One region of the Polaromonas sp. P4_F9 genome, then DNA from elsewhere that is predicted to be linked to it. Evidence: predicted binding sites of a transcription regulator. Region 1 holds the regulator's gene; the other holds the start of a gene.
The links. Region 1 encodes NrdR, which represses ribonucleotide reductase genes. Its sites were predicted from a motif close to CACNANATNTNGTG; they were not measured.
Positions count from the first base shown of each region.

Region 2: a site for NrdR is predicted at 3,489-3,502, ahead of AC1DUB_RS23860 (ribonucleoside-diphosphate reductase subunit alpha). Genes of this name have one in related genera too.

Region 1 covers NZ_JBFUJT010000003.1:205,044-213,526, forward strand. Annotated here, with positions in the region: gene AC1DUB_RS04600 (lytic transglycosylase domain-containing protein) at 735-1,598, shown strand; ZMP/ZTP riboswitch at 1,728-1,859, shown strand; gene glyA (serine hydroxymethyltransferase) at 1,907-3,151, shown strand; gene nrdR (transcriptional regulator NrdR) at 3,179-3,628, shown strand; gene AC1DUB_RS04615 (GspH/FimT family pseudopilin) at 3,636-4,187, opposite strand; gene AC1DUB_RS04620 (type IV pilin protein) at 4,506-4,949, shown strand; gene AC1DUB_RS04625 (GspH/FimT family pseudopilin) at 4,955-5,437, shown strand; gene AC1DUB_RS04630 (type IV pilus modification PilV family protein) at 5,428-6,093, shown strand; gene AC1DUB_RS04635 (PilW family protein) at 6,131-7,090, shown strand; gene AC1DUB_RS04640 (hypothetical protein) at 7,159-7,701, shown strand; gene AC1DUB_RS04645 (pilus assembly protein) at 7,749-8,483, shown strand, end outside.
Region 2 covers NZ_JBFUJT010000036.1:30,946-39,428, reverse strand. Annotated here, with positions in the region: gene AC1DUB_RS23875 (sensor histidine kinase) at 1-1,144, shown strand, start outside; gene AC1DUB_RS23870 (sigma-54-dependent transcriptional regulator) at 1,166-2,605, shown strand; gene ampD (1,6-anhydro-N-acetylmuramyl-L-alanine amidase AmpD) at 2,592-3,197, shown strand; gene AC1DUB_RS23860 (ribonucleoside-diphosphate reductase subunit alpha) at 3,673-6,582, shown strand; gene AC1DUB_RS23855 (ribonucleotide-diphosphate reductase subunit beta) at 6,729-7,949, shown strand; gene AC1DUB_RS23850 (histone H1-like DNA-binding protein) at 8,152-8,483, shown strand, end outside.

The DNA.
Region 1 (8,483 bases):
AAAGGTCAATGATTTATTTGAAAAAAAGTGGTGATTCAAAACGAAAAACCCCGACCAGCTTGACTGACCGGGGTTGACGGCGGGCGTAATGCTCATGCCGTCGGTCTTCGCAAAAGGAGAGAGTAATCGTCTCACAGTGCGATAGAAGCAAGTGATTGCTTCCAGTTTTACCGGGGTTGGTTACCCAGCGGGAGCCTGAATCAATCAGGCAACTAGAGGTTAAACCGTCGACAGGCCGGGGGCAAGTCCAAATTTTCAATCGTCGGCACAGGAGTGATTGCCGTTTTCTTGAGGCAGCGCCGGGGGAGCCCTGCGCCTGCAATGAGAAGCTATCTGGCAGACACACGGGATTTTGGATGACAGTGAAATTTGAGTAAGTAAATTTAACTGGGGCGGTTCTTCAAAAGGCAGCGCAAAAGGCAGCGAGGCAACGCTACAGCTCGCTCTTTGGCCATTTTTTGAGTAAAAAGCAGGGGCTAAATTCACTTTTATGCATATAAAACAACTTTGTTATTCTTGACAGGTTATTAAAGCGACCACTAAAATTCGGCTTGCTCCCAAAACCACCTAGGGGCAACCCGAATCCGCTGCCGATCCCGGCAACGTCAAACAAGGGTCAACACCCGCAAGGCCAAGCCTTGGTTTGATGGCGACCCAATCAAAGTCTGCATGGCCCCCGCGCCTTTGCAGGCGTAGAAAGGAGTGCTATGACAGCGCTAGGAAACCATGGCTTGATGCCGTACCTTGAGGCGCACTTCAAAAGTGCACGCAGCAGTGTTTCAAATATTGCTGACGACATTGCCCAAGGCTTTTTCGAGATCATCCACAACAGCTTTGCCCTGCTGGGGCTGGCCGTTGTGTTCGCGGTGATTACGCTTGTTGCCCGGCCCGATCTGCGTCAGGCCGGTGAATCCGAACTCATCACCTGGCTGCAGGAGCGCCAGGAGGAAGCGATCGGCTTTACCGAGCCCGCCGCCATTGACCGGGCCACCGCATCCAACCCGAAAGACCTGCCGTCCCAACAGGCGGCAGTGGCTTACTGGTTGAGCAAAAAATACGGCGTGGCGGCAGAGCCCCTGAGCGTTCTGGTGTCGGAGGCGTTTGAGATTGGCCAGAAGGCCAAGCTTGACCCCACCCTGATTCTGGCCATCATGGCGATCGAGTCGGGTTTCAACCCTTTTGCCCAAAGCCCGGTCGGCGCGCAGGGCTTGATGCAGGTGATGACCAAGGTGCATCACGACAAATATGAAAACTTTGGCGGCAAGCTGGCGGCGTTTGACCCGGTTACCAACCTTCGCGTCGGGGTTAAGGTACTGCAGGAGTGCATTGCCAGGGCCGGCTCGATCGAGGGCGGCCTGAAGTATTACGTGGGTGCGGCGAACATGGAAGATGACGGCGGTTACGCCGGGAAAGTCATGGCCGAGCACGCCCGCCTGCTGGCGGTGGTGGGGAGCAAGCGCCTTTTGCCCTCGCCATTCTTCGCTTCCCCGGCGCCTGCGCGCCCCATGCCGGCCTCGTTGCCGGCAAAACCCGGCGCGGTGGATGCCGGCGACGGCAGCAAAACGCCTGAAAAAGTGGCGCTCCTCAGCCGCTCCTGAGCCCCTCTGTTTCCTGGCCGCCAGCCCTTTGCGGGTGGCTGGGCGCACTCTCCTTCCATGCCGGGCTCCACCCCGGCTTTTTACTTTTGAACCCACGCCTGCCCCCGAACGCCCGGCCTCAGTTACACTAGCGAGGTGCGCGACTGGCGATAGGTATCATGGTCTTGCCGGCCATTGATGCTGACGTGGGGACACCACTGGGAAGCGCACCGCTCAAAGCCGTTTGGCCACAGCGTTCAGCCGTTCGCCTGGGCAGCCCTTGCTTCCTTGCTACCCAAGGACAAGGATCAAAGTCTTGAAGGACTGCCATGTACCATCGCAATATTCTGGTCGAACAGACCGACCCCGAAATTTTCGCTGCCATCCAGGCTGAAAACGCCCGGCAGGAACACCACATCGAGCTGATTGCCAGCGAGAACTACGCCTCGCCCGCCGTCATGGCAGCCCAAGGCTCGCAGCTCACCAATAAGTACGCCGAAGGCTACCCCGGCCGCCGTTATTACGGCGGTTGCGAGTATGTGGACGTGGCCGAACAGCTGGCGATTGACCGCGTCAAGCAGATTTTTGGCGCGGATGCCGCCAACGTGCAGCCGCATTGCGGCGCTTCCGCCAATGAGGCGGTGTTTCTTGCCTTCCTGAAGCCCGGCGACACCATCATGGGAATGAGCCTGGCCGAAGGCGGTCACCTGACCCACGGCATGGCACTCAACATGAGCGGCAAGTGGTTTAACGTTGTCTCCTACGGGCTCAACGACAAGGAAGAGATCGACTACGACGCGATGGAGCGCAAGGCGCACGAGACCCGCCCCAAGCTCATCATCGCCGGCGCCTCGGCCTACAGCCTGCGCATCGATTTCGAGCGTTTTGCCAAAGTCGCCAAAGCCGTAGGCGCCATCTTCATGGTCGACATTGCGCACTACGCGGGACTGGTTGCTGCGGGCGTGTACCCGAACCCGGTGCCGCACGCCGACGTCGTGACGTCCACTACGCACAAGAGCCTGCGCGGCCCGCGCGGCGGCATCATCCTGATGAAAGCCGAGCACGAGAAAGCCATCAACAGCGCGATCTTCCCCGGCCTGCAGGGTGGCCCGCTGATGCACGTGATTGCCGCCAAGGCGGTGGCTTTCAAGGAGGCGCTCTCCCCCGAATTCAAGACGTATCAGCAGCAGGTGCTGACGAACGCGCGAATCGTGGCCGAAACGCTGACGCAGCGCGGTTTGCGCATTGTCAGCGGCCGAACAGAGAGCCACCTGATGCTGGTCGACCTGCGCGCCAAAGGAATCACCGGCAAGGAGGCTGAAGCCGTACTCGGAAACGCCCACATGACCATCAATAAAAACGCGATTCCGAATGACCCGGAAAAGCCGATGGTCACCAGTGGCGTGCGCATCGGTACACCGGCGATGACTACGCGCGGCTTCAAGGACGAAGAGGCACGCATCACGGCCAACCTGATTGCAGATGTGCTGGACAACCCCCGCGATGCCGCCAATATCGAAGCGGTTCGCGCCAAGGTCAATGCCCTGACCAGCCGCTTCCCTGTTTATCGCTAAAGCGCATTTCGACGTCTTGGCAAACCGATGAAATGCCCCTTCTGCGGCAACCTTGAGACCCAGGTGGTAGAAACCCGGGTGTCGGAAGATGCAGATTTCATACGCCGCCGCCGCCAGTGCGGCGCGTGTGAAAAGCGCTTCACGACCTACGAGCGGCCAGACGTCAATTTTCCGGCGATTGTCAAAAAAGATGGGCGCCGCATTGAGTACAAGCGCGGCAAAATCCTGGGCTCCATGAACCTGGCGCTGCGCAAGCGGCCGGTGAGCACAGAGCAAATCGACTCAGCCATCGAGCGGATTGAAGAAAAACTCCTCAGCCTGGGCGTTCGGGAAGTCGCCTCCAACCGCCTCGGCGAGCTGGTCATGCGGGAGCTGAAGAAACTCGACAAGGTAGCCTACATCCGCTTTGCCAGCGTGTACCGCAGCTTTGAAGACATTGATGAATTCAAGACGCTGGTGGATGAGGTGAGGCGCTGATATCAAATCAAGGGCAGTTATTCACCGTCGCACGGGCCATGCGGGGACGCCCAGCGATGTTGATAATAATCTGCCGGGCCTCCGCGGTGGTAGCCGACTGCGTGCATACCGTGAAGGTGCCGACCTGAAATGCGCCAGAAGCCAACTTGGTCGTTCCGGTGGAAGTGTAGGACAGGTACTTGGCGACCGAGCTGTTGCCTGACAGCCGGATGGGCTCCGGCAAGGCAGCCTCCCGCGACAAAATCACCTCACCCTCGTCCAGTGAAGCGTTGTTGTTTGAGTCGTGAAACACAATCCACCCCTGCTCCCATCCCCCTGATGTGGCGCAGGCATCCCCGGTAGCCGACTTGCACATCACAGCTCGAGAATTGTGCTTGATGGCCTCGCTGCGAGCCAGCAGCAAACTGGAGAAAAAAGAATTTCCCGCGGTGCTTAACTTCATGGAGTTGGCCATATCAGACATGGCCGGAGCCGCCAGTGATAGCAGCACGGACGCAACTGCAACCGTCCCCAGTAATTCGATCAACGTGAAACCGGCACAGCCGGAGCGTTCACCCATGCGCATCCACTCCCTTTGAGTTCGGGCCAACCCAATGCCGACCTCAGAGGCACGAGACTACCTCGGGCACAGGGAGAAAACCATCCCACACTTGGGGGAGACAAGACAAAAAAACCATGATCGATCGAGTGGCGATGCAATAGAAAACATATTGCAACTGCCTCACGCAAAACGTACGCAACCAGCAATCTGCGAGGGTGAAAAGTTTCGACACCGCGCCGATCGCTGAACACAGGGCGGGGCCGCGTATCGACAGGCGTATGGAGTAGAGCGACAAGCGGCAACCAGCGCAAAGCCTGGAACAATGACAATCCAGCTGTGAAAACTAAATACACCCTCAGTTGGCTGGGCACCCGCCGGACCATGAAGCAACGTGGATTCACACTCATCGAGTTGATGATTACGGTTGCAATCGTCGGCATCCTCGCGACAGTCGCCTATCCGTCTTATACGCACTACATTCGCAAGGGCAAGCGCGCAACGGCCCAGGCGGCATTGATGGAGCTCGCCAGCAAGGAGCAGACCTACCTGCTGGATCGCCGGATTTATACAGCCAACCTGACCAGCCTTGGTTTTATCGCGCCCAAGGAAATAGAAAATGATTACACCTTTGCCATTGATAGCATCAGCGACGTTCCCCTTGCCTTCCAGGCCAAGGCAACACCATCGGCTGCGCTGACCGCCAAAGGCGAGAAAGCCCTGACGGTGGATCACTTGGGGACCAAGGGCCCGGCGAACACAATTGGTTATTGGGGTAAGTGATCACCATGAAATTGCCGCCCCGCGCCGCAGCCTGTCGCTCTAGGTCACTGGTGGCGCCGGCGGATGCGCGCGGCTTCACGCTCATTGAGTTGATGATTACCGTTGCGATCATGGCGATCTTTGCCTCGCTCGCGGCGCCATCCTTCCGCAATCTCATTGCCACGCAACGCATGCGTTCAGCCGCTTCGGCATTAACCGAGTCATTGTGGATGGCTCGTAGCGAGGCCCTCAAACGCAATACTGCCGTCGGGTTTTCGTTCGCCAACATCACCACAGGATGGGACGTCAAGGCCGGGGCAACAATCCTGCGTACCCAGGATGCGTTTCCCACGATAAGCTCGGGCGCGGGCAGCTTCCAGTTCAATGCCTATGGGCGGTTGTCCGATGCAGTGACGATAGAGCTAACAGTAGCAACGACCGACCTTTACCGTTGCGTGACCGTATCGACCGCCGGACGAACCGCAGAAAAGGAAGGGAAATGCCCATAATCGTCCCACAGACGCGCATTCGGTACCAACGTGGCTACGCCGTTGGTACATATTCCCGCGTGCGCGGCTTCACGCTCATCGAAATTCTGGTCACGCTTGCCATCATTCTTATCGGAATATTGGGTACCTTCGGACTCCAGACGAAAGCCACGAAAGTAGAGTTTGAGTCCTACCAGCGCGGTCAGGCACTCGCACTGGTCCGGGATATGGAGGCACGTCTGACAGCCTCTCGCGGCATTATCGATAGCTTCCTGACTGCAGAGCTCAGCTCAACAAATGGCTCCGTGTACGTCGGGGTCGGCAATGGCGGGCTCAACGGCGTGCTCGACTGCACAGCTATGGCAACGCTAGCCAAGACGCAGCTTTGTGCCTGGGGCGACTCTCTTCAGGGCGCGGCCGTAACAGAGGGTGGAAAATCCGTCGGAGCGATGATTGGCGCGCGTGGTTGCCTGATCCGTATGGAGCCACCCCAATCCAATTCGCTTGCGGATCTGTACGTTGTCGTGGTCTGGCAAGGCGTTGTAGCTGGCAATGATCCACCAGCTGACGCGGTCACAGGGCAGAACAACTGCGCCAGCGCAGTGAATTTCGGCACTGGTTTGCGCCGCGGGGTTTCGATGCGGGTGATGGTTCCAGACCTGAAAAAAACGCTGTGAGGTTTGACATATGTTCCGAATAAACAGCATTGCAGGTATGTCCATGCATTCATCGCGCCAACGCGGATTGACTCTGGTCGAATTAATGGTTGCGATGGCGGTTGGGTTGCTGCTGGTTATCGCAATGACGGTCATCTTCGTTAACAGCAGTACGTCTCGCCGCGAACTGGCACTCAGCGCCGAGGTGATAGAAAACGGCCGGTACGGGCTGGACGTGCTGGCCCGCGAACTGTCGCAGACCGGGTTTTATGGCACGCTCGCAACCCCCACCGGCAACACTCCCGTCGACATGTGCTCTACAGCCCCGGCGGTGTGGGCTGGCTCCCTCTTGAATCACGTCACCGGGCTCAACAATGCTGCGGCGAGCCCCGTTTGCCTGACACGCAAGGCGGGCACCGATGCCATTTTTATCCAGCGTGCCAGCACCTGTCAGGTCGGCGACGCCGAGTGCGATGTCGAAAGCAACAAGCAGGCTTACCTGCAAGTATCCGAATGTGGCGCGGAATACAACACCACACCTTTTGTCCTGGACAAAGGCCTTGAAGCGACTTTTACCCTGCAATCCAAGGCCTGTGACAGTGCGATAAAGGCCGGGAAGCGGCGCATTATCCGGCGCATTTACTACATCAGTACCGCTTCCGCATTAAAGTCTTCCGCATTAAGCTACATTGACATCACGCCGGACGGCATATCAACCCCGGTAGCGCTGGTTGAAGATATTGAACAGATGCAGTTCGAGTACGCAGTTGACAGCGACGGGGACGGCACCATCGACAGTTTCAGCCCGACGCCCGCCACCTGGTCAGACGTCATCGGCGTTCGCGTCTGGTTGCTTGCGAGTTCCACCAGCGCGAGCCGCAACGCCGCCGATGCGACCACATTCAAGTTGAGTGCTGACACCACCGTCGACATTCCCGCCGCCAGCAGCAACCTCAAGCGCCGCGTCTACAGCACCTACATCTCTTTCGAAATGCCGAAAGCGCGCAAGGAATCTTGATGAAACGCAGCCACCGCCTGTCTTGCCGAGCCTCTCAATCCGGCGCAGTTCTTTTAATCGGAATGATCATGCTGCTGATGCTGATGCTGGTAGCCGTCGGAGTGATTCGTCTTTCCATGAGTCACACCCAGATCATCAACAATGAACAGGTGCGCACGGAAGCAAACACGGCAGCAAACTATGCGCTGGACATGGTGCTCAACGCACCGGCAAGCACCTGGGACGGTTACAAGAATGGCGGCAAGAAGGAATACATCAACCTTGGAACATCGGTCATCACTGACAGCGCCGATGTCTCGGTCGCCGTCACGGTAAGCAATCTCACCTGCAAGCGCTTGCGCATCATCAAAAACTCAGAGCTGATCAAGGTGTCGGGCTCCCTCACCTATGTCCCGGCTAGCGACAGTTCCTGCTTTGGCGGCGGCGGCTCGCCACTGACCATTGTTGACCCTACGGCCCTGGGCCCACCAAACGCCGAATCGCTGTGCGCCAATGTGCTCTATGAAATGCAGGCCACCACGAGCGACGCCAAGCTGCTGGGAGCGGGTGCCACTGTTGTCCAGGGTGTTGAGGTGCGCCGCGGAGTTGACGAACTGGGCAGCTGCGACTAACTCAATGCAATTTGCTGCGGCAGGCAGCCGGCACGAAAGAAACCATCATGAAACTATCTACCTTGCGAATCTGGCTGCTGGCACCGTTGGCAGCGCTGTTCACGACCCTGCCTGCAGCGGCCGCGGATATTGACATTTATTCGGGCGTAGCCGGCGGCGGCGAACCCAATGTGCTGTTTTTTATTGACAACACGTCCAACTGGTCCGCCAGCAACCAGGCTTGGGATGTGACCGAGGTAACCGCCAAGTGCAATTTGCTCCCGGATCCAGCCAAAACCATATGCAAGGGTTACGTGACCACGATTTTCGGCGCTGAAACGAAACTGGTACAAGGACGCGTGGAATTACGTGCACTAAGGCTCGTATTGGACGAACTGGTCTGCAAGACCGGCGCAAAAATCAAAATAAACGCGGGCATCATGCTGCTCAACGATGCGGGCAGCGTCGACAGTTCAAGTGTGGTATCAGGCTACATACGGCATCGAATCACATCGCTCGATACGGCTCAATGTAAGGTGGTGCTGGATGACCTTGACAGAATCGACAGCAATATTACCACCCCGGAGTTCAAGGGGCCGTCGTCAGCCGAATACGGCACGGCACTGTACGAAGCTTTTAAATATTTTGGCGGATGGACCAATCCCGCAGGATCACGTACCGCCACAGCAGGCACCCCAACCGGCGCCACCGGTTTTGGGCCAATCCGCTACTCCAAGCCACTTGACCAGGAAGATCCCAAGGCATTCACCGACTCAAGCAAGACCACGTACCAGAGCCCTATT
Region 2 (8,483 bases), on a different contig from region 1:
GTTGGCGCGGGAGGAACAACGGGCCAAGGCCAGCCAGTCTGCGGCCCGCATGCAGACGCAGGTCAATGAACTGGTCATTGAAGCATTGGCCGATGGCGTGCTGGTGGTTGACGTCAATGGCGTTGTGCGTTCTGCGAACCCGGCTTCCAGGCGCTTGCTATTCATGCGCAAGGCCATCCGCAACGCGCCCTTCATGCTGGCCACGGAGAACGCCTGGCAACCGCTGGCCGATCTGATGCATCACACCTTCCTGACGCAGTCCCCCCAGGAAGCGGACATCCGGCTTGAATACCCGGCACGCAACACAAGGCGGCTGCATGTCCGCACGCGCCTGGCGGCCTCGCAGAACGGCACGCACGAAAACCTCTGCGTGATGTTTCTCGAGGACCTGCGCGAAATGGAAGCGCGTGTGCGCACCGAAAAAATGGCCGCCATGGGGCGCATGTCTGCCGCGGTGGCCCACGAAATCAGGAACCCGCTTGCCGCCATTTCACAGGCCAACGCCCTGCTTGAAGAAGACCTGCAGGATGCCGGCCACCGGCAACTCACCGCCATGGTCAGGCAAAACGCCCAGCGCCTGGCCAAAATTGTCGATGAGGTCCTGAACATCTCGCGGGCTCAGGAGCAGGCACCGGCGCTGCAGACGACTTCGCTGATGCTGGATGACACCGTCGTTCACATCGCCACCGATTGGGCCAGGCAGACCGGGGCATCACAGCGCCTGCGCCTGACCATGGGCGCGGCCCAGGCCGCGGTCCGGTTCGAGGCCGAGCATCTGCGGCGCCTGATGGTCAACCTGCTGGATAACGCCCTGCGTTACGCCAGCACCTCCGCGCATTCGATGGAAGTAGTGACCCGGGTGATGGCGGGAGGCGAGGTGCGGCTGGCGGTATGGAGTGATGGCCAACCGCTGGAGGCAACGGTCGAGACCCATTTATTCGAACCTTTTTTCTCCTCCGAAAGCCGCTCCAGCGGGCTGGGCCTCTACATCTGCCGGGAATTGTGTGAGCGCTACGGCGCCCTGATTGGCTATCAGCGGGTGGCGCGTGATGCCGCCGAAGGCAATGAGTTTTTTGTCATCTTCAAGCCGGTGCCACAATCCCCGGGCAATTCCCAGCTTTCTTTTGACACAATGCCTGCCTGAGACCCTACGCATACCCTACGCATGCAAGTACCCCCCACCACACCAGCCCATATTCTTGTCGTCGACGATGAGCCGGATCTGCGCACCCTGTACGAGCTGACGCTGCTTCGCGAAGGCTATCGGGTGGAAGCGGCCGGCGATTTATTGCAGGCGCGCGAGCAGCTTGAGAGCAAACGCTTCGATGCGGTCATCACCGACATGCGCCTGCCCGATGGCTTGGGGCTGGAGCTGCTGCGTGAGCTGGTGGCCCAGCAGCGCGCGGAACGCTGCGTGATCATCACGGCGCACGGCTCAGCCGAAAATGCGGTGGAAGCCCTCAAGGCCGGCGCGTTCGACTATCTCACCAAACCCGTTGATCTGAAGCAGTTCCGCAACGTCGTGGCGTCGGCCATCCAGGGCACGCAGAATCTGGCGCGGCCAGCCGCTGGCGATACCAGCCCCGGCGAGCTGGGCCCGGGACCGACCGTTGCCACCTCAGCCAAATCGGACAAATCGGACAAGTCGTCTGCCATCCTGCAAAAGCTGGTGGGCGAATCGGCGGTGATGCGGGCGGTCAAGTCGCGCATTGTCAAGGTAGCCGGCAGCATGGCGCCGGTCCTGATTCAGGGCGAATCGGGCACGGGCAAAGAGCTGGTGGCGCACGCGGTGCATGCCTGCAGCCACCGCGCGGCCGGCCCCTTCGTGGCGGTCAACTGCGGCGCCATTCCGGAAAACCTGCTCGAAGCAGAGTTTTTTGGCGCGCGCAAAGGCGCCTACACCGGCTCGACCCAGGACCGGCAAGGCTACTTTCAGGCCGCCAAGGGGGGAACCCTGTTTCTCGATGAGATCGGCGATCTGCCGCTGGCCATGCAATCAAAGCTGCTGCGGGCGATCCAGGAACGCTCGGTGCGGCCGCTGGGCTCCCCCCAGGAAGACACGGTGGATGTCCGCATCGTCAGCGCCACGCACAAAGAGCTGGGCGCGCAGGTTCAGGCAGGCGCCTTCCGGCAGGATCTGTATTACCGGCTCAACGTGATCGAAATCGGTGTGCCGCCGCTGCGCGAGCGGCGCGAAGACCTGCCGGCACTTTGCCAGGCCCTGCTGTCAAGAATCTGCAAGGAGTCGGGGCTCGCCGTGCCTGAGCTCACCGGCGCGGTGACGGAGCAGCTGCGCTCGCATCCCTTTGACGGCAATGTCAGGGAACTGGAGAATATCCTGCACCGCGCGGTGGCACTCGGCGAAGGCAATGACCTGCATTTCGAGGCGCCCCCCCAGGATTTCGTGGCGGTTCCGGAAAATCTGCAGGCGTTTCTCGACCAGCAGGAGAAAAACATCCTCTCCAAGGTGTTGCAGGAGACCGGGTTTAACCGCACCGCTGCCGCCTCCAAACTGGGGCTGAGCCTGCGCCAGATCCGCTACCGCATTGCCCGCCTGAACATCGAGACACCCGGCGGCGATGACACATCCGATGAACCTGCCTGAGCCCGATGGCACGCCGGCTGTCAGTTCGGCCTTGTGGCGGGACGGCTGGTACCGCTTTGCACGCACGCTGGCATCACCGAATTTCGGCCCACGTCCGTGCGGCGCGCACATCGACCTGATCGTCATTCACTCCATCAGCCTGCCACCCGGCGAGTTTGGCAACGGCAACGTGCAGCGCCTCTTTACCAATCAGCTCGACTGGGAAGCGCACCCTTACTTCCAGAGCATTCGGGGCCTGCAGGTGTCGTCGCACTTTTTCATCACCCGCACCGGTGCGTTGTGGCAATTTGTCGGCTGCGACGACCGTGCATGGCATGCCGGCGAGTCCCGTTACCGGGGACGCGGCAACTGCAACGACGACTCGATTGGCATTGAGCTGGAAGGGCTGGAGGGCAGCACCTTTGAAGCGCGCCAGTACGAGACCCTGGCGGGACTGTGTGCAGCGCTGCTTCAGGCCTATCCCATTGCCCACATTGCGGGGCACGAGCACATCGCGGCCGGACGCAAGCAGGACCCCGGCCCGGGTTTTGACTGGCCCTTGTTGCAACGCTCACTGGCCGCGCCCGATAGGTATTTTCCCGCAATCGACTGAACTGATGCGAAGTCGGCAGCCCGCCGATGAAAATACATCGAGTGGCTAGAAAATAAACGGTATTTTTACCCATCAAGTATTCGTCGGCCTTGACAGAAGGAAGTCCGCGCAAAAGCCCACCGGCACTTCGTTTGTCTCGCCAAAGCCTGATCTGACAAGGCTTTCACGGCTATTCGCCACACCAATCCGGCGCCATCCGGCACGCAAAAAACAGCGTGAAAAAGGCCTCAGGACGCAAAAGCGAATTCAGTCGGCGATACACTACCGGTAGTGGCTTGTATTCCACTTGGACCCTAGGTATAGTGTCTTAGCCCTGATTCAGTTTGATGTAATTCGGGCGGATCAGGACGAGGAATATCACGAGGGATATCGCCAAGAAATCAGCTTGCGGATCTGACCAGCCTTCAGCGAACCAAGATCACCCTGAACACCACATCAAACCCAGTCACAAAACAAACAAAGCAAAGAGGAAGTCATGCAAACAGCACAACACGCAGTGCCCATTACGCCAATTAGTCTGACCGGCAATCCGGTCAACAACGACAGCAACGCGCCAACCAACCCACTCGCCCATTACCAGATCATTCGCCGCAATGGTTCCGTGGTGCCGTTCGAGCCCAACAAAATTGCCGTGGCCATGATGAAAGCCTTCCTGGCCGTGCATGGCACGCAGGGAGCCGCTTCGGCCAGTGTCCGCGAAACCGTCGACGGCCTGACCCAAGCCGTCATTCGGGCCCTGATGCGCTCCCGCCCCGGCGGCGGGACCTTTCATATTGAGGATGTACAGGACCAGGTCGAGCTGGGCCTGATGCGCGGAGGCCACCACGAAATTGCCCGCGCCTACGTGCTGTACCGCGAAAAGCGCAGCCAGGAACGCGCCCGCCAGCCGCAGACCCCGGCGCCCGAAGCCCCCATGCTGCATGTGACGGACAGGGGCCAGCGGGTCGCACTGGACGTGCGCAATTTGCAGGCCCTGATTGAAGCGTCCTGCGCCAACCTGGGCACCGATGTCAAACCCGACCCGATTGTTGCCGAGACCATGCGCAACCTCTACGACGGCGTGCCCATCGACGAGGTCTACAAGGCGTCCATCCTCGCGGCCCGCACCCTGATCGAAAAAGACCCTGACTACACCTACGCCACTGCACGCCTGCTGATGCACACCATCCGCCGGGAAGTCCTGGGCGAAGAAGTCAGCCAGGAAGAAATGCACACCCGCTATGCAGAGTATTTCCCGAAGTTCATCGCCAAAGGCGTGCAGAACGAACTGCTTGACGAAAAACTGCAGCAGTTTGACCTGGCCCGGCTGGGCGCGGCGCTCAAGCCGGAGCGCGACCTGAAGTTTGACTACCTCGGCCTGCAGACCCTGTTTGACCGCTATTTCCTGCATGTGCGCAAACAGCGCATCGAACTGCCGCAGGCGTTCTTCATGCGCGTGGCCATGGGCCTGTCGCTCAACGAAATCGACCGCGAAGCGCGCGCCATCGAGTTTTACGAAATCCTTTCGTCGTTCGACTTCATGTCGAGCACGCCCACCCTGTTCAATGCCGGCACCCTGCGTTCGCAGCTGTCGTCCTGCTACCTCACCACGGTGGCCGATGACCTGGGCGGCATTTACGACGCCATCAAGGAAAACGCCCTGCTCTCCAAGTTTGCCGGCGGGCTGGGCAACGACTGGACGCCTGTGCGCGCCCTGGGCGCCCACATCAAGGGCACCAACGGCGAGTCCCAGGGCGTCGTGCCTTTCCTGAAAGTCGTCAACGACACGGCTGTCGCGGTCAACCAGGGCGGCAAGCGCAAGGGCGCGGTCTGCGCCTACCTGGAGACCTGGCACCTGGATATTGAAGAGTTCCTGGAACTGCGCAAAAACACCGGCGACGACCGCCGGCGCACGCATGACATGAACACAGCCAACTGGATTCCCGACCTCTTCATGCGCCGCGTGATGGAAAAGGGCACTTGGACGCTGTTCTCGCCATCGGACACACCCGACCTGCACGACAAGTTCGGCAAAGAGTTCGAAAAAATTTATACCGCCTACGAAGCCAGGGCCGAGCGCGGCGAGATCAAGCCTGCCCGCAAGCTGCAGGCCACCGACATGTGGCGCAAGATGCTGTCGATGCTGTTCGAAACCGGCCATCCCTGGATCACTTTCAAGGATGCCTGCAATGTGCGCTCCCCGCAGCAGCATGCCGGCGTGGTGCACTCCTCCAACCTGTGCACCGAGATCACGCTCAATACCAGCGACACCGAAACCGCAGTCTGCAACCTCGGCTCCGTCAACCTGGTCCAGCACCTGAAGGACGGCGCGATTGACCATGACAAGCTGAAAAAGACCATCACCACGGCCATGCGCATGCTGGACAACGTGATCGACATCAACTACTACGCGGTCAAGAAAGCACGCGACTCCAACATGCGCCACCGCCCTGTGGGCTTGGGAATCATGGGCTTCCAGGACTGCCTGTACGAACTGCGCGTGCCCTACGCCTCCCAGGAAGCGGTCGAGTTTGCCGACAAGTCCATGGAGGCGGTCTGCTACCACGCCTACTGGGCTTCTACCGAGCTGGCCAAGGAGCGCGGCAAGTACGCCAGCTACAAGGGATCGCTCTGGGACAAAGGCATCCTGCCGCTCGACACGCTGGACATGCTGGCCGAGGAGCGCGGTGGTTATGTGGAAGTCGACCGTTCCGCCACCCTGGACTGGGATGCCCTGCGCCAAAAGATTGCGCGGGACGGCATGCGCAACTCCAACTGCGTCGCCATTGCCCCGACGGCCACCATCTCCAACATCATCGGGGTGGACGCCTGCATCGAACCCTGCTTTGGCAACCTCTCGGTCAAGTCCAACCTGTCCGGCGAGTTCACCGTCATCAACCACTACCTGGTGCGTGACCTGAAGCGACTCGGCCTGTGGGACGATGTGATGGTTGTCGACCTCAAGCACTTCGATGGCTCGCTCCGCCCGGTTGACCGGGTGCCGCAGGAAATCAAGGCGCTTTACGCCACCGCATTTGAAGTGGAAACGTCGTGGATTGTTGAAGCCGCAGCCCGCCGCCAGAAATGGATTGACCAGGCGCAGTCGCTCAATATCTACATGGCGGGAGCCTCAGGCAAAAAGCTCGATGACACCTACAAGCTGGCCTGGTTGCGAGGATTGAAAACCACCTACTACCTGCGCACCATGGGTGCCACCCACGCCGAGAAATCGACTGTGAAGGCCGGCAAGATGAACTCGGTTTCCTCGGGCTCCGAAGCATCAGGCGGCGGCAAGAGCGCGCTTGAGATGGCAGCCGCTGCAGCGCAAGTGCAGATGAATGCATCGCCTGCAACCGACATCAAGTTCTGCGCGATTGACGACCCCGGTTGCGAAGCCTGCCAATAAAAAACATCGAGTCGTGCGGTGAAATTCTCCGCACGATTTGATGGTGTGATTCGATGTAATTGAGCAACACTAATTTACAGCGATGTGAATGAACACTTTTCATTTTGTATCGCTGCTTTCATAATCCCAAAGTATTGGAAACCTTTATGTTGACCTGGGACGAAGAAGTCAAACCATCGCTGCAAAAACCTCATGCCAGCGGCTCGACCGACAGCCGCTCGATGGAACTTCCGCCTCTTTCTTCTGATGAGCCTCAAGCCCAGGTGCGCATGCTGCACGATGGCGCTTACGCTCCGGCTGCGCCAGCGGCTCAAGCTGCACCTGCTGTGAGCGGCACACCGCCAATCGCACTACGCGTCAAGGCGTCGGACAAACGCATCATCAACGGCCAGACCGACGTCAATCAGCTGGTGCCGTTCAAATACAAATGGGCCTGGGAGAAGTACCTCGCGACCTGCGCCAACCACTGGATGCCGCAGGAAGTCAACATGACGCGCGACATTGCACTGTGGAAAGACCCGAACGGATTGACCGAAGACGAGCGCCGCCTGGTCAAGCGCAACCTGGGTTTCTTTGTCACTGCCGACTCACTGGCCGCCAACAACATCGTGCTGGGCACCTACCGCCACATCACGGCGCCCGAGTGCCGCCAGTTCCTGCTGCGCCAGGCCTTCGAGGAAGCCATTCACACCCACGCCTACCAGTACATCACCGAGTCACTGGGCCTGGACGAGGCTGAAATCTTCAATGCCTACAACGAAGTGCAATCCATCAAGGACAAGGATCAGTTCCTGATCCCGTTCATTGAAGTCATTTCCGACCCCCACTTCAAGACCGGCACCACCGAGGCTGACCAGACCCTGCTCAAGTCCCTGATCGTGTTTGCCTGCCTGATGGAAGGCCTGTTCTTCTATGTCGGCTTCACACAGATTCTGGCGCTGGGCCGCCAGAACAAGATGACGGGTGCGGCCGAGCAGTACCAGTACATCCTGCGCGACGAGTCCATGCACTGCAATTTCGGCATCGATCTGATCAACCAGCTCAAGCTCGAAAACCCCCACCTCTGGACCGCGGACTTCAAGGCCGAGATCAAGGCCTTGTTCCTCAAGGCCGTGGAGCTGGAGTACCGCTATGCCGAAGACACCATGCCCCGCGGCGTGCTCGGACTCAATGCCTCCATGTTCAAAGGCTACCTGCGCTACATCGCCAATCGCCGTGCCACGCAAATCGGACTTGAAACTCTCTTCCCCAACGAGGAGAATCCGTTTCCATGGATGAGCGAAATGATCGACCTGAAAAAAGAACGCAATTTCTTTGAGACCCGTGTGATCGAGTACCAGTCAGGCGGCGCCCTGTCGTGGGATTGATCCTGGATTGAATGACGCAAGACACGTAAAAAAATAATGATTTTTAGAATTGCAATGACCAATGACGCTGCCGCAGAGTGCGCGTTGGGCTTTGCTCCTGTGTTCGCGGCGCTGGGCCGGTTATCCGAAGACCCAACGCCGTGAATCGCTTCGCGTACTCCAGACGTGAAGTGCTCTTTGCAATGTGATCAAGGAGAAAACTATGGCAACTGCGAAAAAACCTGCGGCTAAAAAAGCTGCTCCGAAGAAAGCGCCGGCTAAAAAAGTAGCGGCAAAAAAAGCACCTGCTAAGAAAGTAGCAGCCAAAAAAGCTCCGGCCAAAAAAGCGCCAGCGAAAAAAGTAGCGGCCAAAAAGCCGGCTGCGAAAAAAGCGCCAGCGAAAAAGGCCCCAGCGAAGAAAGTAGCGGCCAAAAAGCCGGCTGCGAAAAAAGCTGCTGCGAAAAAGCCTGCTGCCAAGAAGGTAGCGAAAAAGGTAGCCAAGAAGCCCGCTGCGAAAAAACCCGCCGCCAAGAAAGCAGCGAAAAAACCCGCTGC